DNA from 2 places in the Terrabacter terrigena genome. Region 1 is predicted to be linked to the other one. Evidence: predicted binding sites of a transcription regulator. Region 1 holds the regulator's gene; the other holds the start of a gene.
What was found. Region 1 encodes HrcA, which represses chaperone genes, less so after heat shock. Its sites were predicted from a motif close to TTNGCACTCGNNNNNNNCGAGTGCNAA; they were not measured.
Positions count from the first base shown of each region.

Region 2: the regulator HrcA is predicted to act here: its motif matches at 1,612-1,638, upstream of groL (chaperonin GroEL).

Region 1 covers NZ_JBHTKH010000001.1:16,071-26,524, reverse strand. Annotated here, with positions in the region: gene ACFQ2V_RS00115 (aldehyde dehydrogenase family protein) at 1-734, shown strand, start outside; gene ACFQ2V_RS00110 (CHAP domain-containing protein) at 902-2,590, shown strand; gene ACFQ2V_RS00105 (DUF3097 domain-containing protein) at 2,594-3,478, opposite strand; gene hrcA (heat-inducible transcriptional repressor HrcA) at 3,716-4,759, shown strand; gene dnaJ (molecular chaperone DnaJ) at 4,848-5,981, shown strand; gene ACFQ2V_RS00090 (16S rRNA (uracil(1498)-N(3))-methyltransferase) at 6,000-6,743, shown strand; gene ACFQ2V_RS00085 (Gmad2 immunoglobulin-like domain-containing protein) at 6,831-8,006, opposite strand; gene ACFQ2V_RS00080 (RNA polymerase sigma factor) at 8,003-8,623, opposite strand; gene ACFQ2V_RS00075 (histidine triad nucleotide-binding protein) at 8,691-9,050, shown strand; gene ACFQ2V_RS00070 (S10 family peptidase) at 9,047-10,454, shown strand, end outside.
Region 2 covers NZ_JBHTKH010000015.1:13,329-23,782, forward strand. Annotated here, with positions in the region: gene groL (chaperonin GroEL) at 1-1,456, opposite strand, end outside; gene ACFQ2V_RS17515 (HIT family protein) at 1,665-2,159, opposite strand; gene ACFQ2V_RS17520 (hypothetical protein) at 2,159-2,728, opposite strand; gene ACFQ2V_RS17525 (MBL fold metallo-hydrolase) at 2,820-3,773, shown strand; gene ACFQ2V_RS17530 (M48 family metallopeptidase) at 4,146-5,246, shown strand; gene ACFQ2V_RS17535 (P1 family peptidase) at 5,283-6,362, opposite strand; gene ACFQ2V_RS17540 (GNAT family N-acetyltransferase) at 6,359-6,823, opposite strand; gene ACFQ2V_RS17545 (DUF3263 domain-containing protein) at 6,964-7,263, opposite strand; gene ACFQ2V_RS17550 (pyridoxal phosphate-dependent decarboxylase family protein) at 7,480-8,841, opposite strand; gene ACFQ2V_RS17555 (HAD family hydrolase) at 8,900-9,547, opposite strand; gene ACFQ2V_RS17560 (putative sugar O-methyltransferase) at 9,764-10,454, shown strand, end outside.

The DNA of each region.
Region 1 (10,454 bases):
ACCTGCCCGTTACGGCACGGCGCCTCGTCTGGGGCAAGTTCACCAACGCAGGGCAGACGTGTGTCGCCCCCGACTACGTCATGGCCAGCGCCGAGACGCTCGAAAAGCTGGAACCGCTTCTCGTGGAAGCGATCCGCGAGACCTTCGGTGACGACCCAGCCGCATCGTCCGACTACGGCCGCATCGTCGACGCCCGGCACTTCGAACGGCTCACCGGGCTCATCGACGCCGAGCGGGTCGTGTCCGGCGGCCGGTCCGACGCGGCCACCCGCTACATCGAGCCCACTCTCGTCGAGGTCGCCGACCCCGACGACCCCGACGAGGCCGTCATGCGCGACGAGATCTTCGGACCCGTGCTGCCGCTCGTCCCCGTCGCCGACCTCGACGCGGCCATCGCCCTGGTCAACCGGCGCGACAAGCCCCTGGCGCTCTACGTCTTCACCCCGTCGACCGTGGTGCGTGAGCGCTTCGTGCGTGAGACGTCCTCGGGAGCCATCGGCTTCAACATCCCGCTGGCACACCTCGCGGTGCCGGAGCTCCCGTTCGGTGGTGTGGGCGCGAGCGGGATGGGCGCCTACCACGGCGAGCGGTCCGTCGAGCTCTTCTCGCACGCCAAGGCCGTGCTGACCATGCCGACGCGCCCCGACACGACGGCCTGGATCCGGCCGCCGTTCACCCGGTTCAAGGAGCAGGTCATCGACAGGGTCGTGGCCCCCGGGCGCCGGCGACGCTGACCGGCCGAGAACGCAGTGCTAATGACAGCGGTGTCATTAGCACACTTGATGTTGCGTGTTGCGCATCCTGTCTGGCGTGTCGCGAGGGATTTCTGGGAAACCAGTCATCCTGTGGCCCGAATGTCCTACATTTCCGTGAGCACCCACGGCCGATCACGGGAGACCACATGCGACTGGCGCGCCGCCCCCACGAGCAGGACGGGCACCCGTCGACCCTTCGGACCGTCCGGTCCAGGGCTCTGGCTCTGCTCGTCGCCGTCGTCTCGCTGCTCGTCGGGACCGTTGGCCTCGCCGGTCCTGCCCGGTCGGCCGAGTGGATCGTCCTGTGCACCGGCTACGACCCCTGCCAGACCGCCGGCTACCCGAACTCGGGCTACACGACGAACGCCACGACGAGCTGGTGGCGCCAGTCCACCGGGCACAACTGCACCAACTACGTCGCCTACCGGCTCGTCCAGAACGGCCTGCCCAACGTCAAGCCGGCCACGCTCTCGGGAAACGCCTACAACTGGGGTCCGGCCTTCGCCGACCGCACGAACGACGACCCGGCGGTCGGCTCGGTCGCCTGGTGGAACACCTCGTTCTCGGCCACCGGGCACGTCGCCTACGTCGAGCGCGTGGTCTCCGCCGACGAGATCCTCGTCTCCGAGGACAACTGGGGCGGCGACTTCAGGTGGCGCAAGGTCACCCGCACGGGCGGCAAGTGGCCGAACGGCTTCATCCACCTCAAGGACCAGGGCGCCACCGTCGTCGACACCGACGTCTACCGGGCCGTGACCCCGACCCGCGTCCTCGACACCCGCACCGGGCTCGGCGCCCCCGCGGCGAAGGTCGCGGCCGGCGCGTCGATCGCCGTCCAGGTGGGTGGCCGCGCCGGTGTCCCGACCGGCGGCGTCGGGACCGCCGTCCTCAACGTCACGGTCACCGCGCCCGCTGCGGCCGGCTACCTCACCTCCTACCCGTCGGGCGCCGTGCGCCCGGGGTCGCGCAGCGTGTCGTACGCGTCCGGTGCGACCATCAGCGAGCTCGTCCCGGCCCGCCTCGGGACCGACGGCAAGGTGCGCCTCTACACGTCCGCCGCGGCGAACCTCGTGGCCGAGGTCGTCGGTTGGTACCCCACGACCGGGCACCTCGTGCCCGTCACGCCGACCCGCGTACTCGACACCCGCAGCGGCCTCGGCGCCCCGCAGGTGCGCATCCCCGCGGGTGGCACGGTCGACCTGCCGGTCGCGGGGGCGGGGATCGTGCCCGCCACCGGGGCGTCCGCGGTCGCCCTGGACATCTCGGCAGCCGCGCCGTCCGCCGGCGGCTGGTTGACGGCATACCCGTCGGGGTCGACCCGCCCGGCAACGGCGCACGTCGGCTACGAGGCGACCACGTCGATGACCGGGATGGTCGTCTCGAGGCTCGGCACCGGGGGCAAGGTGACGATCCACTCGACGGCCGAGACCGACGTGCTCGTCGACGTCGTCGGCTGGTTCCGGACCGGAGCCGACCACGTGGCCGTCACCCCGGCGCGGATCGTCGACACGCGCAGCGGGCTGGGCGCGCCGGCCGGTCGGGTGGCCGCCGGAGCCACGATCACGGTGCCGGTGCTCGGGCGTGGTGGAGTGCCGAACGTGGGGGTCAGCGCCGTCTCGGTGACGTTGGCGGCCGTCACGCCGACTGCCACGACCTCGGTCACCGCCTACCCGACGGGCCTTGCGAGGCCCGCCTCGCCGAGCCTCACGGTTCCGGCCGCGCGCACGCGGGCCAACTGGGTCATCGTCCCGGTGGCGGCCGACGGCTCGATCACCGTGCACACGTCGGCCGAGACGAACCTCGTCGTCGACGTGCAGGGCTACTTCAAGAAGTAGGGGTCAGGCACCGGGCTCGGTGACGAAGTCGATGAGCTCCTCGACGCTGGCGAGCAGCGTCGGCTCGAGGTCGGCGTACGTGCGCACCGTGCCGAGGATGCGCTTCCACGCGTTCGCGATGTCGGCCTGGCTCGCGTGCGCCCAGCCGAGCTCCGCGCAGATGCCGTGCTTCCACGACGTGCCCCGCGGGATGACCGGCCACTGCTGCCAGCCGAGCCGTTCGGGCCGCACCGACTGCCAGACGTCGACGTACGGGTGGCCCAGGATCCTCACGTGCTGGGCGAGGCCCGGAAGGGCCTGCGCCTGCCCGACGATGCGGGCCTCCTTGGTGCCCGGCACCAGGTGGTCGACGAGCACCCCGAGGCGGCGCCCGGGGCCGGGCTGGAACTCCGCGATGATGCCCGCGAGGTCGTCGACGCCGTCCATGAGCTCGACGACGACGCCCTCGACGCGCAGGTCGTCGCCCCACACCTTCTCGACGAGCTCGGCGTCGTGGCGGCCCTCGACGTAGATGCGCGAGCCGCTGGCGACCTTCGCCCTCGCCCCGGCCACGGCCACGGACCCGCTCGCGGTGCGTGACGCGGCCTTTCGGGCCTCGGCCAGGGCCGCGCCAGAGGCGGCGACCGGAGGCGTCAGGGTGACGGGGGCGCCGTCGAGGAGGAAGCCCGGGCCGAGCGGGAAGGCCTTGGTGCGGCCGCGCCGGTCCTCGAGGTGCACGACGTGCATGCCACCGGCCTTCTCGACGCGCACGACGGCACCCACCCAGCCCGTCTCGACCTCCTCGACGACGAGGTCGGGCTCGGCCGGGGTCGGCGTCGACCGGCCGCGCTTCGGGGCGCGCCAGTCACCGCTCAGCACGTCGGATCCGTATCGGTCGTTGGGAGACACGACAAGCGAGCGTATGCCGCCGGGCCGGCCCCGGCGCGCGCGCCACGCGGGCGACCGGAAGGTGGCGAGGCGGCATACGGTTGGATGAAATCGGAGATCGGCGCGTCACGTCGTAGACTTGGCACTCGCTGACCGAGAGTGCCAGAGCAGGTGCCGCCGCAGGGAGCCTCGCCCGCACCCGCGGCGCTCCGAGCCGTCCGTCGGTCGCCGATGGCCCAACCGTGAAGGAGGTAGGTGATGAGCGAGGACCGCAGGCTCATGGTGCTGCGCGCCATCGTCCAGGACTACGTGCAGACCTCCGAGCCGGTCGGCAGCAAGGCCCTCGTCGAACGACACCACCTCGGGGTGAGCGCGGCGACGGTGCGCAACGACATGGCCCTGCTCGAGGAGGAGGGCCTCATCCACGCTCCGCACACGTCGGCCGGCCGGGTGCCCACCGACGCCGGCTACCGCGTGTTCGTCGACCGGCTCAGCGCGGTCAAGCCCCTCAGCTCGGGTGAGCGACGCGCCATCAGCCAGTTCCTCGAGGGTGCCGTCGACCTCGACGACGTCGTCGACCGCACCGTGCGCCTGCTCGCCAGCCTGACCCGCCAGGTCGCCGTCGTGCAGTACCCCTCGCTGACCAGGTCGACCGTGCGCCACATCGAGCTCGTCCCGTTGGGCTCGTCGCACCTGATGATCGTGCTCATCGTCAACACCGGCCGCGTCGAGCAGCGAGTGGTCGACACCGGCCGGGTCCTGTCCGACGCCGACGGCGAGGCCCTCGTGTCGTCGATCCGCACGCGCATCAACGACGTCGCCGCCGGCGTGCCGTTCACCGTCGCCGCCACGCGGCTGCGGCGCCTCGTCGACGAGACCGACGAGGTCGACCGTGCTGCGATGCGGGCCGTCGTCTCGGCCCTCGGTGACGCGCTCGTCGAGGAGCGCGAGGAGCGCGTCGTGCTGGCCGGTCAAGCCAACCTCGCACGAGCCGGTGCTGACTTCCCGCGCACCATCGGGCCCATCCTCGAGGCCCTCGAGGAGCACGTGACACTGTTGCGCCTGCTCGGCCAGCTGGGCGACGACCCCGACCTCGTCTCCGTGCGCATCGGCTCCGAGAACCCCGTGACGGGCCTGCAGACCACCTCGCTCGTGTCCGTCGGCTACGGGTCCGGGTCCGAGCGCGTGGCCAGCCTCGGGGTGCTGGGCCCGACCCGCATGGACTACCCCACGACGATGGCGTCGGTCCGTGCAGTCGCGCGCTACGTCTCCGAGATCCTCGACGAGAACCAGGCCACCTGACCGGCTCCGACCCGCTTCGACACCTCACGCACCCACCGGCGCACCGCTGCGCAGAACCGAACGCACCACGTACCGAAGGAATCCCAGCTTGAACGACTACTACGCCGTCCTCGGTGTCTCGCGCGACGCGAGCCAGGAGGAGATCAAGAAGGCCTACCGTCGGCTCGCCCGCAAGCTGCACCCCGACGTGAACCCCGGCGCCGAGGCCGAGGAGGAGTTCAAGCGGGTGTCGCAGGCGTACGACGTGCTGTCCGACCCGCAGAAGCGCCAGTCGTTCGACATGGGCGCCGACCCGTTCGCCAGCGGTGGCGGCGCCGGCTTCGGCGCCGGTGCCGGGTTCTCGTTCAGCGACGTCATGGACGCCTTCTTCGGAGCGGGGGCGACGGCGGGCACGCGTGGCCCTCGGCCGCGCACGCAGCGCGGGCAGGACGCCCTCGTGCGGCTCGACCTCGACCTCGCCAAGGCCGTCTTCGGCTCGGAGGAGGAGCTCGCGCTCGATACCGCGGTGGGCTGCAACCGCTGCGGCGGCGACGGCGCCGAGCCCGGCACGGGCCGGCAGACCTGCCCCATCTGCAAGGGCGCCGGCGAGGTGCAGCAGGTCCAGCGCAGCTTCCTCGGCCAGGTGATGACCTCGCGTCCGTGCGTCAACTGCCAGGGCTACGGCTCGACCCTCACCGACCCGTGCCACGACTGCTCCGGCGACGGCCGCGTGCGCACCCGTCGCTCGCTCAAGCTCAAGGTGCCCGCCGGTGTCGACACCGGCACCCGCATCCAGCTCACCGGTGAGGGTGAGGTCGGCCCCGGCAACGGCCCGGCCGCCGACCTCTACGTCGAGATCCGCGTCCTCAACCACGAGACCTACACTCGCCGCGGGGACGACCTGCACTGCAGCGTCGAGCTGCCGATGGCCGCCGCCGCGCTCGGCACGAGCTTCAAGCTCTCGACGTTCGACGGCATGCAGGACCTCGAGATCAAGGCCGGCACGCAGAGCGGTGACGTCCTGACGCTGCGCGGTCTCGGGGTGACGCACCTGCGGCACGGCGGCCGCGGCGACCTGCTCGTCCACGCCACGGTCATGACGCCGACGCGCCTGACCGACGAGCAGCAGGAGCTGCTGCGGCAGTTCGCGGCGCTGCGCGGCGAGGAGCGGCCCGAGGGCCGTCTCGCCCCGGCCAACAAGGGGCTCTTCGGCAAGCTGCGCGACGCCTTCAAGGAGAAGTGACCTCCCCGTGAGCGCCCGGTGACCCACCAGCTCTTCCTCGGCGAGCCGACCTCGGTCGCCGCGGCGGTCGAGGGCGCGTCGCTGCTGCTCGACGGCGACGAGGGCCGCCACGCCGGCGCCGTCGTGCGCCTGCGCGTGGGCGAACGCTACTTCGTCGCCGACGGTGCCGGGCGCCGCGTCCTGCTCGAGGCCACCGACGTCGACCGGTCGTGGGTGCGGGGGACGGTGCTCGCAGTCACCGACGAGCCCGCACCGCCCACGCGGTTCGTCCTCGTGCAGGCCCTGGCCAAGGGCGACCGCGACGAGCAGGCCATCGAGGCCGCGACCGAGCTCGGTGTCGACGAGGTCGTCCCGTGGCAGGCGGAGCGCTCTGTCGTCGTGTGGCGCGGTGAGCGCGCCGCGAAGTCGCTCGCGAAGTGGGCGGCCGTGGTGACCCGGGCGACCAAGCAGTCCCGCCGCTCCCGTGTGCCGGTGACGTCGCCCGCGGTCGGGCTCGCCCCGCTCGTGGCCCGGGTGGGGGAGTCGGCCCTGGCCCTGGTGCTCCACGAGGACGCCACGGAGCCGCTCGCCTCCGTCGAGCTGCCGACGCAGGGCGACGTGCTCCTCGTCGTCGGCCCGGAGGGCGGCATCACCGATCGCGAGGTCGAGGCCCTGCGCACTGCCGGGGCCCGCCCCGTGCGCCTCGGGTCGACGATCCTGCGCGCGTCGTCCGCCGGCCCGGCGGCCCTCGCCGTGCTCAGCGCCCGCACCCGCTGGCGCTGACGCCCACCACGACCGGAACGTGCGCTCCGTCACGCGCTGGGCGGTCTCGGGGCCGTTGACGCAGCGCTCTCCCGATCGATGCGTGTGTCAGCGGGCCGCGAAGGGGATCCGCTGCTCCGAGGCGACCGAGCCGTCCTTGGCGCTGCTCTCGAAGACCCGCAGCACGTACGAGCCCGCTGTGAGGGCCTTCTTCGTCGAGAAGGTGTAGCTGCCTCGCGCCGGCGCTGCTTCGGACGCCGTCGTGAAGCCCTTCTCGAACGAGCCGCCGTCGCGCAGCAGCTCCCACTCGACGTTCGCCTCGAAGGTGCTGGCCACCCCCTTGGCCGTCAGCGTCGAGCCCGCCTTGACGACGCCGTTCCGGGCGGGCGCGTCGACCCAGATCGGGGCGACCTGCTCGAGCACGGCGATGGGGTCGCTCGGCCGGTTGAACGTCGACGAGGCCGTGTGACCGGGCGAGACGTCCTGGCCGCCGTCGGCGAGCTCGAAGCGCACCGGGAGCGACTTGCCGAGGGCGGCCTGCACGGTCCAGACGAGCTGCTCGGTCGCGAGGGTGGCGTCGTCGCTGGTCCCGGCCGACAGACGCACGCGGATGGAGTCGGCGCCGACGGTGACGGACTGCGGCGTCACGCCCGTCCACGCCGACCGGTACTGCGACCCCTTGGGTGCGGAGCCCATCGCCAGGCGCAGGGCGGCCAGCGCCTTGCCCTCCGGCGTGACGGGCGCGGCGACCGGGGTCGACACGAACTCGCGGAAGAGCCGCACCGGGCCGCCGCCCCCGCGCACGGGCCCGAGGTAGTAGACAGGCACCGACGTCGGCGTCGTCACGGGCGGGACGACGCTGGTCGGCGCGGTGGTGGCCTGGGTCGGACCACTGGCCGTCTGCGTCGGCAAGCTCGACGGCCCGGTCGAGGGCGTTGCGCTCGAGCGGCTCGACGACGGGTTGCCGGTCGTGCTGGAGGTCGCCGCGACCGGCGGGGTCGAGCTCGACGGGCGGTTGACCGCCCACACCGTGCCGGCGACGAGCACCACAGCGGCCGCCGCGGCAGCGGGAAGGAACCACCGGTGGTGCCGGCGGCGGCCGCTCGACTCGGAGGCGTGCGCCTCCGTGAGGATCGCGCCGAGCCGGTCGCCGGGGCTGATCGTCCGCGCCTCGGAGTCGAGGGCGCGCCGCAGGCGGTCCTCGACCGGCCGCAGGCCCGCACCGATCACGACCGGCTCGTCGTCGGGCGTCTGGCCGCCCGGTCGCCTCGGGTCGGTGTTCATGACAGCTCCCTGGGGTCGATGGTGTGCCGCAAGGCGGTGAGCCCCCGGTGGGCGTGGGTCTTGACGGCGCCGGGGGAGATCTCGAGGGACTCGGCGATCTGTGCCTCCGAGAGCCCGCCGTAGTAGCGCAGGACGAGTACCTCGCGCTGACGGGTCGGCAGGGTGCGTAGGGCGTCGACGACGGCGTCGCGCTCGGACTCCCGCAGCACGTGCGTCTCGGCGCTGCCGAGCGCGTCGCGGCCCGGCGCGTCCGCGGCTGCGGCGTCGCGGGCGTTCTGGCGGTCGACCACCACGTTGTGCCGCTGCACCGAGCGGCAGCCGTTGACGACCGCCGTCTGGAGATAGCCGACCACGCGTCCGCCGTCACGGATGGAGGCCCAGCTGCGGTGTGTGGCGACGAAGGCGTCCTGCACGACGTCCTCGGCCGCCAGCTGGTCACGCAGCAGCAGCCACGCCAGACGCACGAGCCGGTGCCAGTGCGCGTGGTAGAGCTCGGTGATCGCGACGTCGGGGTCGGTCGGGAGGTCCGTGGCGGCATACGTGCCGGAGGGGCGGGCGGGTCCCGAGCCCCCTGCGGAGCCCCTGGACCTCGGCTCGCTCACCTCGCCTGTCGGCATACCCAACGTTCTCACGGACAAATGACGCGCACGTGCACGTGGAGGTTGACATGCCTAGGGTGCAGACATGACCTCGCAGACCTCAAGTGACTGCCTCTTCTGCAAGATCGTCGCCGGCGAGATCCCCGGCGACCGCGTGGCCGAGTCCGAGCGGTCGATCGCCTTCCGCGACATCAAGCCTGCCGCGCCGGTGCACGTGCTCGTCGTGCCGCGAAGGCACGAGCCGACGGTCGGGGCGCTGGCCGCCGCGTCCGACGTGGACCTCGCCGACGTGTTCCGGCTGGCCGCGCAGGTGGCCGACCAGGAGGGCGTCCCCGACGCGTACCGCATGATCGTCAACACGGGCAGCGCGGCGGGCCAGACCGTCTTCCACGCCCACGTCCACGTGCTGGCGGGCGTCGCCTTCACCGAGGGGCGGATGGTGTGAGCGGCGACGCCACCGCCACCGCCCCACCCGTCGAGACCGACGAGGGTCCCAGCGCTCCCGCCGACGTGCCGGCGACGCCCGCCAAGAGCGACAAGCCCGAGCCCGTCGACGAGCTCGTCACGACCCACCACGTGCTCAAGGTCGGGCGCCGTCGGCTCGCCTACACGGCGACGACGGGCCGGGTCGTGCTCCGCGAGGAGGAGCACAAGGACGGCACCTTCGGGGGGCACAAGGCGCGCGCCGAGCTGTCCATGACGAGCTATGTGCTCGACGACGCCGACGCGCGCACCCGGCCGGTCACCTTCGCCTTCAACGGCGGGCCCGGCAGCTCGAGCGTCTGGCTGCACCTGGGCCTCCTCGGCCCGCGCCGAGTGGTCAGTGGCGACGTCGGCGCCCTCGAGCCCCCGCCGTACGCCCTCGTCGACAACCCCGAGTCGCTCCTCGCCGTCAGCGACCTCGTCTTCATCGACCCCATGTCGACCGGCTACTCCCGAGCCGTCGAGGGCGGCAAGCCCGGGGAGTACCACGGCTACCAGAAGGACATCGAGTCCGTCGGCGAGCTGATCCGCCTCTGGACCTCCCGCAACGGCCGGTGGATGTCCCCGAAGTTCGTCGCCGGCGAGTCCTACGGCACGTTGCGCGGCGCGGCGCTCGCCGAGCACCTCCAGTCCCGCTACGGGATGTACCTCAACGGGCTCATCCTCATCTCGAGCGTGCTCGACCTCAGCTCGGTCGACTTCGAGAACCAGCGCAACGACCGCGCCCACGCCCTCTACCTGCCGACGTATGCCGCCGTGGCCCACTACCACGGCAAGCACGGGCGCAGGTCGCTGCGCACCGTCCTCGACGAGGCGGAGGCGTATGCCGCCCGCGACTACCCGTGGGTGCTCTCGCGCGGCAACCGGCTGACGAGGGCCGAGCGCGCCGAGGCGGTCGCGACCCTCGCCCGGCTCTCGGGCCTGACCGAGGACTACGTCGACCGCGTCGACCTGCGCATCGAGCACTGGCGCTACTTCACCGAGCTGCTGCGCGACCAGCGCCTGTCGGTGGGTCGCCTCGACTCGCGGTTCACCGGACCGGCCGCCGCTGCGTTCGCGGAGAACATGGACGCCGACCCGTCGCACGACGCGATCACCGGCCCGTATGCCGCCGCCTGGAACCACTACGTGCGCGACGAGCTCGGCTACGGCAGCGACCTGCACTACGAGCAGATCTCGCGCCTGGTCCATCCGTGGTCGTTCAAGGACTTCGAGGGTCGGCCGATCGACGTGTCGCCGAAGCTCGAGCGCGCGATGCGGCAGAACCCGCACCTGCGGGTGCACATCGCGTACGGCTACTACGACGGTGCCACGCCGCACTTCGCCGCCGAGGACGTCGTCGCGCACCTCCAGCTGCCCGACGGGC
Region 2 (10,454 bases), on a different contig from region 1:
GCAGGTCGCAGTACTCGCCCGTGGCGGCGTTGAGGCCGTGACCGGCCTCGAGACCGCGCACCTTCTCGGCCACGACTCCACCCTCGAGACCGGCGTTGATCGCGATCTGCTTGAGCGGGGCCTCGGTCGCGACGCGCACGATGTTGGCGCCGGTCGCCTCGTCACCCTCGAGCGAGAGCTCCTCGAGAGCCTTGGCGGCCTGGATGAGCGCCACGCCACCACCGGCGACGATGCCCTCCTCGACGGCAGCCTTCGCGTTGCGGACGGCGTCCTCGATGCGGTGCTTGCGCTCCTTGAGCTCGACCTCGGTGGCCGCGCCCGCCTTGATGACGGCGACGCCGCCGGCGAGCTTGGCGAGGCGCTCCTGGAGCTTCTCGCGGTCGTAGTCGGAGTCCGACTTCTCGATCTCGGCCTTGATCTGGGCGATGCGGCCCTCGATCTGGCTGCGGTCCTCGGCGTCCTCGACGATGGTCGTCTCGTCCTTGGTGACGACGACCTTGCGAGCGCGGCCGAGCAGGTCGAGGGTGGCGTTCTCGAGCTTGAGACCGACCTCCTCGGAGATGACCTGGCCACCCGTGAGGATGGCGATGTCGGTGAGCATCGCCTTGCGGCGGTCGCCGAAGCCCGGAGCCTTGACGGCGACGGACTTGAACGTGCCCTTGATCTTGTTGACGACGAGGGTCGCGAGGGCCTCACCCTCGATGTCCTCGGCGATGATCAGCAGCGGCTTGCCGGACTGCATGACCTTCTCGAGCAGCGGGACGAGGTCCTTGATGCTGCCGATCTTGCTGTTGGCGACGAGCACGTAGGCGTCGTCGAGGACGGCCTCCATGCGCTCGGTGTCGGTGACGAAGTACGCCGAGATGTAGCCCTTGTCGAAGCGCATGCCCTCGGTCATCTCCAGCTCGAGACCCATGGTGTTGGAGTCCTCGACGGTGATGACGCCTTCCTTGCCGACCTTGTCCATCGCCTCGGCGATGAGCGCGCCGATCTCCTCGTCGGCCGCCGAGATGCTGGCGGTCGAGGCGATCTGCTCCTTGGTCTCGATCTCCTTGGCCTGCTCGAGCAGACGGGCGGAGACGGCCTCGACAGCCTTCTCGATGCCCCGCTTGAGGGCCATCGGGTTGGCGCCCGCGGCAACGTTGCGCAGGCCCTCCTTGACCATGGCCTGGGCGAGCACGGTCGCCGTCGTCGTGCCGTCACCGGCGACGTCGTCGGTCTTCTTTGCAACTTCCTTGACGAGCTCCGCGCCGATCTTCTCGTACGGGTCGTCGAGCTCGATCTCCTTGGCGATCGAGACACCGTCGTTGGTGATCGTGGGGGCGCCCCACTTCTTCTCCAGCACGACGTTGCGGCCCTTCGGGCCGAGGGTCACGCGGACGGCGTCGGCGAGGATGTTCATCCCTCGCTCGAGGCCGCGACGCGCCTCTTCGTCAAACGCAATGGTCTTGGCCATTCGGGTGGTTCCTCCCACGCGAATCGATGGTGGTGGCCCGCATGACGCCCGCGACGGACGGGACCGGTCTTCCCAGCTTCATGTCGCTGCGAACCCAGCCCCTCGGCATACGGCCCATTTCTGTCACTCCCACCTGGAGAGTGCTAACGCCATTATTGGCACTCTCGGGGTGAGAGTGCAAACAAAACGACGGAGTCACGCAGCGATCTCAGGCAGCGGGCTCGAGCGCGGCGGCCAGGCGGGCGGCATACGCGGCGGACTCCTCCTCGGAGGCATACGTGGTGCGCGGCCAGAAGAACCCGCGCAGACCGTCACCCCTGGTGCGCGGTACGACGTGCACGTGCAGGTGCGGCACCGACTGGCTCACGACGTTGTTCATCGCGACGAAGGTGCCCTGTGCCCCCAGGCCCGCAACGGCTGCGGCGGCGAGGCGACGTGCCGCCCCGAGCAGGCCGGCGTGCAGGTCGTCGGGCAGGTCGAGCAGCGTGTCGACGTGCACGCGCGGCACGAGCAGGACGTGGCCCTTGAACACGGGCCGCCGGTCGAGGAAGCCGACGAAGTCCGGCTCGTCGAGCACCAGGTCGCTGGGCAGGTCGGCGGCGACGATCGAGCAGAAGACGCAGTCCATGGCCACAGGCTGCCACGCAGCGTGGCCCCCGTCGCGGACGTCACGACGGGGGGCCACGGCCGGGGCGATCCGCATCAGCAGATGATGAGCAGGAAGCAGCCGCCGTCGGACGGCGTCGGAGAGCTCGTGGGCGTGGGTCGCGGCGAGGTCGGCTTGGGCTTCGGCCCGCCCTTGGTCGACGTCGGGCTCGGCACGGCGGTCGACGACGACGGGGTCGGCGACGTGCGGTCGGGGGCTGGCGGGGGCGCCACCGTCGAGGTGGACGTCGGGCGGGGCACCGGGGCCCGGGTGGTGGGCACCTGCGACGTCGCGTCAGTGGCAGGTTCGACGACAGCAGTAGCGGGAGCCTGCTCCGAGGACGTGCCCGGAGGGCGCGCGGCGGTGCTGGACGTGCCGGGCGCGTCCGACGTGCCGGAAGAGGTGCCCCAGCCGTCGTCCGGGGTCGTCTCGGCGAAGTCCGAGCCGCGGACGTCGGGGAAGACGCCCGCCCCCATCGCCTCCTCGCGCCAGCTGTCGCCCGACCAGAAAACGACGGCCCCGGTTGCGAGGAGGGCGAACGCCGCGAGGGCTGCCGCGATGACGACGCGTCGGCGTCGGCGCCCGCCGGGGTCGGGCCGGACGTCGGTGGAGGGCTCGAAGGACATGGCTCACAAACGTAGAGGAACCGCGCCGCGATCGCCCGTCCGGAGCGTCGGTCGCAGTCGGCCACTACGGTGGGACGGTGCCGGAGGAGACATGGATCACATCGCCGGACCGGTCATGACCGCCGACCGGAGAGAGAGCGGCGGCGCCGCAGCGGGCCCGGCGACGGCGGGCGCTCCGGGGCCCCCGACCCAGGGCTTCGTCGAGGTCGCCGACCGGGTCTTCGTGGCGCGCTACCGGCAGTGGGACGTCAACGTGGGACTCGTCCTGGGCCGCGACGGCGCCGTCGTCATCGACACCCGGGCGAGCGACGTCCAGGGCCGCCACGTGCTCGACGACGTGCGCCGGCTCGGTCGCGACATCGAGGTGCGCCACGTCGTCAACACGCACGTCCACTTCGACCACACCTTCGGCAACGTGGCGTTCGAGGTGGCCACGGTGCACGCCCACGACAACGTCGGGCGCACGCTCGCCGGCGCCGCGGAGCACATCAAGCAGGCCCTGCGAGCCGACCCCGGGGGCGCACCCGAGTTCGGCTACACCGAGAGCGACGCCGCCGAGGTCGTGGCGACCGCCGTCCGCGGCCCCGACCGCACCTTCGGGTCCAACGCGACCATCGACCTCGGTGACCGCGTCGTCACCATGACGTATGCCGGCCGCGGCCACACCGACGGAGACGTCGCCGTCGTCGTGCCCGACACCGGCGCGGTCTTCCTCGGCGACCTCGTCGAGGAGAGCGCGCACCCGTCGTTCGGTGGCGACTGCTGGCCGCTCGAGTGGGCCGACACCCTCACCACGCACCTGGTGCAGGTCGACGACAGCTCCGTCGTCGTGCCCGGCCACGGCCGCCCCGTCGACGTGGCCTTCGTGACCCGGCAGCGCGACCACATCGCCGCGGTCGCAGCGGTGATCCGCGAGCGCCGGCTCTCCGGCGGCTCGCTCGAGCAGGCGCTGCGCGACACCGACGCGCGCCTGCCGTACCCGCTCGCCGACCTCGAGTCGGCGATCCGCCGCGGCTGGGAGCACCTCGCGCCACCCGCCCCCTGACCCGGCCAGCCACCGCCGAACCGCTCGAGGAACCACGGCCCCTCGAGCATCGTCGTGCCGACGCCGGCGGGCGGCCGGTAGGAGGCGTACTCACTGACCATCCGCGGCCCGACGCGGGCGCGGGTCACGGTGCGCCCGCCCGTGGCGGGGGCGAGCCGCGTCGACGAGGTGCTGGCTGCGGGTTCCCCGCGCCCGTAACATCCAGCACGGAATCCGCCCGTCGCCGAAGGGTCACCGTGTCCGAGCCACGCCACACCCCCCGCACCACCGACCGCCTCCCCCGCTCCCCCCGCCCGGCCCCGCGGCTCGTGGTTCGCCCGTCGGCGGATCGCCGCCACCGAGGCCGCCTCGGCGCGGATCCACGACAGCCTGTTGGCCCGGGTCGGCCGGGGCGAGCGCCCGTCCTCCGCGACGGGCACCTCGTACGGCGTGCTCGCGTTCTCGGTGCTCGTCCTCCTCGCGTATGCCGCCGCCGTCGCCCTGCTCGCCGTCGCGACCTTCGCGTCGAAGAACCTCTACGGCTGGTTCGGCGTCGTCATCGGCTGGCTCGTGGTGTTGGCGACCGCGCCGCGCCCGAACCGACTCGAGGACGTCCAGCCGCTGACCACCGACGAGTTCCCGAACGTGCACCGCCACGTCGGCACGGTCGCCGCGGCCGTCGGCACCCGCGCCCCGGACGCCATCGGCGTCTCGACGGACTTCAACGCCGGGGTCGCCCGGGTCGGGTGGGGTCGGCGCCGGGCCCTCGTGATCGGGCTTCCGCTCTGGACCGTGCTCACCGACGACGCGCGCCTCGCCCTGCTCGCCCACGAGCTGGGCCACCTCAGGGGCCGCGACGCGACGACGGGCTACGTCACGTGGATGGCCCACGGCGTCCTGCACCGCTTCGCGACCCTGCTCACGCCACTCCCGGCCGACACCTACACCGACTTCGCCGACTACAGGATCGGCGTCCAGACGTCGCAGGCGACGATGAACGCCGTCGCCGCCTTCGCGCTGCGCATCGTGTCCCTGCCCGCCAGCCTGCTGCTCCTGCTCTTCGAACGCCTCGCAGCAGTCAGCTCCCAGCGCGGTGAGTACCTCGCCGACCTGCGTGCCGCCGAGGTCGCAGGCTCAGCCGCCCTCGTCCACCTGCTCGTCACGCTCGAGAACGTGCCGGGTCTGCACACGCTCGCAGCCGCAGGGGTGCGCCGGCGCGAGGACCCGTTCACCGTGCTCGAAACGGTGCGCGAGCGGCCGGCCCCGACCCCGGCCCAGGTCGCGGCCGCTCGGCAGCGAGCCCGGGAGCAGGACCTCCGCTGGGACGCCAGCCACCCGCGGGACGACCTGCGGATGAGCCTCGCCGAGGCGCGGGGCGCCGATCGCGCGCTCGAGCGCACCGAGGTCGAGCACGAGGCCGACCTGGAGCTGGCGGGACTTCGCAAGGCGCTCACCCGGCAGCTGGCCGACGAGCTCGTCGAGACGTACCACTGACGGCCCCGACGACGACCTCTGCCCGGGAGCAGGGACCTAGCGGCTGAGGGCCGAAGGGAAGGCCTCCGACCACGACCGCAGCGCGACGCCGCCGTCGGCCGTGCGGTCGACCGAGGTCGCCGCCAGCAGCGCGTGCACGATGGCGCGCGCCACGCAGTCGGCCCCGGCCTCCATGAGGACGGTCAGCTCGATCGGGTCGGGCGCCGGCCGCTCCCCCGTCGCCAGCGCGAACAGCGTGTCGCCGTCGAAGAGCGTGTGCACGGGTTTCAGCGCACGGGCGAATCCGTCGTGCGCGACACCGGCAGCCTTCTGGCACTGGGCTTTCGAGAGAGTCGCGTCGGTCGCGACGACACCGATCGTGGTGGCCAGACCCGGCAGCCCGGCCGCTCGACCGGGCGCCGCCTCGACCCGGGTGCGGGCGTCGTCGAGCTCGTCGGCACTGGGCGTCTCGAGGTGACCGAGCTCGTCACCGATGGCGAGCCCGACGGCATACGGGAGGCCCGTCACGGGGTCGACCGCCGAGCCGACGGCGTTGACGGCCACGAGCGCCGCGACCGTGGTGCCCGACTCGAGGACGACGCTCGCCGAACCGATGCCGCCCTTGAAGCCGCCGACCTTGGCCCCGGTGCCGGCGCCCACGCAGCCCTGGGTGACCGCCTCGGACGACGCGCTGGCGTATGCCGCCCTCCCGTCGTCGGCGCCCGGCGTGTTGCGCCACGTGCCACTGCGTCCGAGGTCGAAGAGGATCGCGGCGGGCACGATGGGCACGCGCTGCCCGGGCTCGGCCGTGGGCCAGCCGAGGCCGTCGTCGGCGAGAGCGGCCATGACGCCGTCGACCGCCGCGAGACCGAAGGCCGAGCCACCGCCGAGCACGACCGCGTTGACGCGGTCGATGAGGTTGCGCGGGTCGAGCAGGTCGGTCTCGCGCGTGCCGGGCCCGCCGCCGCGCACGTCGACGCCGGCGACGACCCCGTCGGCGGGGGCGACGACGACGGTCACGCCGGTCAGCCAGCCGGGCTCGTCACGGGTGCAGTGGCCGACGCGCAGGCCGCCCACGTCGACGAGGGAGTTGGTCGGGCCCGGGGCGGGAACGGGCACCGGGTCGGCGGCGGTCACTGGGGGTCCCGCAGGTCGAACTCCATCAGGCGTCCCGGCGAGCTGAAACCCAGCCGCTCGTAGAACTCCTGCGCCCGGTCGTCGGGGGCGTTGAGCCGGATCCACTTCACGTCGGTGGTGCGGGACCACTCGATCATCGCCTCCGTGAGGGCGCGGCCGACGCCTCGGTCGCGACAGCCGGGGGCGACGAAGAGCCCGCCGACGTGCAGCCACGACACGTCTCGGCGCCCCGGCCACGGCAGGGCCCGGATGCGGCGCGTCTCGAGGATGCCCGCGTGCTCACCGCGGCTCTCGGCGATCCAGGTGGGGCGGTCGGGTCGCTCGGCCAGCCACGCGTCGACGAAGCGGTCGAGGTAGCCGGGCTCGGACGGCATACCGAGCTCGCGGGCGAACTGCAGGTGCAGCGCGGCCACGATGAGCGCGTCGTCGGCCGATGCGCGACGGATCGTCACCTCAGCCATGAGGGAAGTGAACCACGCAGGCGGTGGGACGGCACCCAACCGGGGCGACTCCGGCGATCCGCGCGCGGCGCCGGCCGGCCCACGGGTTTCGGCAACCTCGCTCCACCCCGGCTGCCGTCGTCGTCAGGTCGGGCGTCGGTTCAGACGTTGATGCCGAGGCGGCGCGTGGTGCGGGCCCGCTGACGGCTCGCGCGCATGCGACGCAGCCGCTTGATGAGCATGGGGTCGGCCTCGAGGGCGAGCGGGCTGTCGAGCAGCGCGTTGAGCACCTGGTAGTAACGCGTGGAGCTCATGTCGAAGAGCTCCTTGATGGCCTGCTCCTTCGAGCCGGCGTACTTCCACCACTGGCGCTCGAACGCCAGGATCTCGAGGTCGCGCGCGCTGAGGCCGTCCTCGGACTCGGGGCGGTGCGGCTGCGCCGTGGCGTGGTCTGTGCTCATGGTCCCGTCTCAGTGCGGTCGTGCGTTGGCTCCGGTCATCACCATAGGTCCAAATGACAAGGGTGTCATTCAGGTCGGGCGTGTTGCCGGCATGTCGTCGGGTGGCGCTCGACGCGCCTCGGAACATCGGTCCCACTGGCCTCGTTCGCCCCACCCGTGACGCTGCGTCGCTTCACGTCCGGCGGGCTTTCGTACGCGTGCAGGCCGGGTCGGGCGTCACGCCATCGTATCGAGGATGGCGTTGACGTCCTCCTTGGTGGTGTGCGGGTTGACGATGGCGAAGCGGGTGAGGGTCTCGCCCCGGAAGGTCGTCGGCACGACGAACGCGAACTCCAGGGCGAGCAACCGGTCGGTCCACGCCTGGTAGTCCTCGGCGGACCAGCCCAGGCGCCGGAAGACGACGACCGACAGGTCCGGCTCGCGCACGGCCTCGAGGTACGGACGGCGCCCGATCTCGTCGGCCGCGAACCGCGTCACCTCGATGGTGCTCTCGATCGCGTCGACGTATGCGTCGGTGCCGTGGACGGCGAGGGAGTACCAGAGCGGCAGGCCGCGGGCGCGTCGGGTCAGGCCGATGGAGTAGTCGGTCGGGTTCCACTCCGCCGACTTCGTGATGACGTCGAGGTAGCCCGCCTCCTGCGTGTGCGCCACCCGCGCCAGCTCCGGCTCGCGGTAGATGAGGGCGCAGCAGTCGAACGGCGCGAAGAGCCACTTGTGCGGGTCGACGATGAACGAGTCGGCGTGCTCGATGCCCGCGAAGAGGTGCCGGACCGACGGCGCGGCGAGCCCGGCGCCACCGTAGGCGCCGTCGACGTGGAGCCACAGCCCGTACTCGCGACACACCTCGGCGACGGACGCCAGGTCGTCGACGACCCCGAAGTTGGTGGTGCCGCTCGTGGCCACGACGGCGAAGAACGTCTCGGGACCGTGCTCCTCCAACGTCTTCCGCAGCTCGGCGCCGGTCATCCGCAGCTTGTCGTCGACCGCGACGCCGCAGACCTCGGCGTCCATGACGGCCGCCATCGAGACGACCGAGGAGTGCGCGTTGTCGGTGGCCGCGACCCGGTAGGGCCGGGCGCCGCTGCCGCTGGCCTTCGCCCGGGCCCGGGCCGTGTGCCGTGCCACGACGAGGGCGGAGAGGTTGCCGACCGTGCCACCGGGCACGAAGACGCCCCCGGCCGAGGCGGGCAGCCCGGCCAGGTCGCTGATCCAGCGCAGCGCCTGGTTCTCGGCGTAGACGGCGCCGGCACCCTCCATCCAGGAACCGCCGTAGATCGACGACGCGCCGACGACGACGTCGAAGGCCGCGGCCTCACGCGTCGGTGCGCACGGGATGAAGGAGAGGTAGCGCGGATGGTCGGTCGACAGGCATGCCGGAGCGAGCGTGTGCTCGAAGAGCTCCATCGCCCGGGTCGAGCCGAGACCGGCCGGCGTGATGGTCTGGCCGGCCACCGACTCGAGGTACCCCGCGGTCTGGGCCCCGTCGAGCGGTATCGGGTCCATGAGGAGCCGCCCGCGGGCGTAGCTGAGGACCTTGTCGACGGCGAGGTGGTCGGCGTCCTTGTCGAAGCTGTGCACGCACAGATGCTAGGCCCTGCGAGCCCCGCGCCCGACCGGGAAGGCGGGGCCGCCGGCGTCAGCCGATGAGGGCCGAACGCAGCTCGTCGGCGGTCGTGACGACGGCCGAGGGACGCACGGCGTCGAGAGGCGCGCGCAGGCCCGCGCCCCACGTGACGGCGACCGTGTCCATGCCCGCGGCCTTGCCCGCGAGCACGTCGACGACGGCGTCACCGACGTAGACGGCACCGTTGGCGCCGCGACCCATCCGGTCGAGGGCGAGCAGGAGCGGCGTCGGGTCGGGCTTGTGGCGCTCGGTGTCCTCCATCGCCACGAGCACCTCGACGTGCTCGGAGATGCCGAGGATGTCCATCGCCTGCTGGGCCGACTCGCGACGCTTGGAGGTGGCGACCCCCACGGCGACGCCCGCTGCCCGCAGGTCGGCGAGCACGGCGACCACGCCGTCGTAGTCGCGGATGAGGCGCTCGGTGTTCTCGGCGTTCCACGTCAGGTAGGTCGCGTAGAGCTCGTCGGCGTGCTCGGGCGAGTGGTCGCGGAACGCACCGATGAGCGGGCGCCCGATCCACGAGCGGATGACGTCGGGGTCCTCCTCCCGGCCGAGCACGGTGCGGAACGCGTACTGGTACGACTCGACGATGAGGTTGATCGTGTCGGCGAGCGTGCCGTCGAGGTCGAAGACGGCCGTGGACCAGCGGGGATTCGTCACCGGGCGAGCCTAGGGCAGGCCGGCGCGGGACGGGACGACGAGGCCGGATGACGGTCGCCTGGCGGCCGGATGGTGGCCGGATGGTGGCCGGATGGTGGCCGGCTGGTGGCCGGCTGGTGGCCGGATGGTGGCCGGATCGGGCGCGGATGGGATCGATTCGGACATTTCCGGCCTTGCGCTGCCCAACTGACAGCCAGGACCGGCAACATGCACCTCATGACTGAAGCCACCGCGCTCGACTGGTCCGCCATGACGCAGCGCTCCCTCGATGAGCTGCGCGACACGGACACCCTGTACCGCCCGACGAGCTTCTGGGGCCCGGGCCTCGACGCGCTGCTGGCCGACATGGAGAACCGGGGCCTCGAGTCGTTCAAGTCGTGGCCGACCGCCGGCTGGTGGTTCTACCCCCGCTACGGAGTGGGGTTCACGTACGCGATCATCGACAAGGTCATCGCGACCGCCCAGCCCTCCCTGCCCTCCACCGCCGAGCCGAGCTGGATCCGCTCGGCGCTCGCCGCCACGCACGAGGCCCGCCGCGACTTCGACGCGCTCCGCCTCGCCTGGAACCAGAAGAACTGGCCGTGCGACCTCGTCGGTCTCGGCGAGTCGAAGGTGGGCACACCGTTCCAGTACTACCGGTTCACCAACGCGGAGCACGGCTGGACCCGGCCCTACCTCAACTACGCCCTGTGCATGGCCGCCCTGTCGATGCACGTCGACGCGCCCCCGAAGCGCTTCCTCGAGATCGGCGGCGGCTTCGGCGTGCTCGGCGAGTTCCTCATGTCGCGCGACCCCGACGCGGTCTACGTCAACGTCGACATACCGCCGCTGCTGACCGTCGCGTCGTGGTACCTGCGCGAGCTCTTCGGCGACCGGGTCGCGGTCTACGACGCCGGGGTCGCGTCGA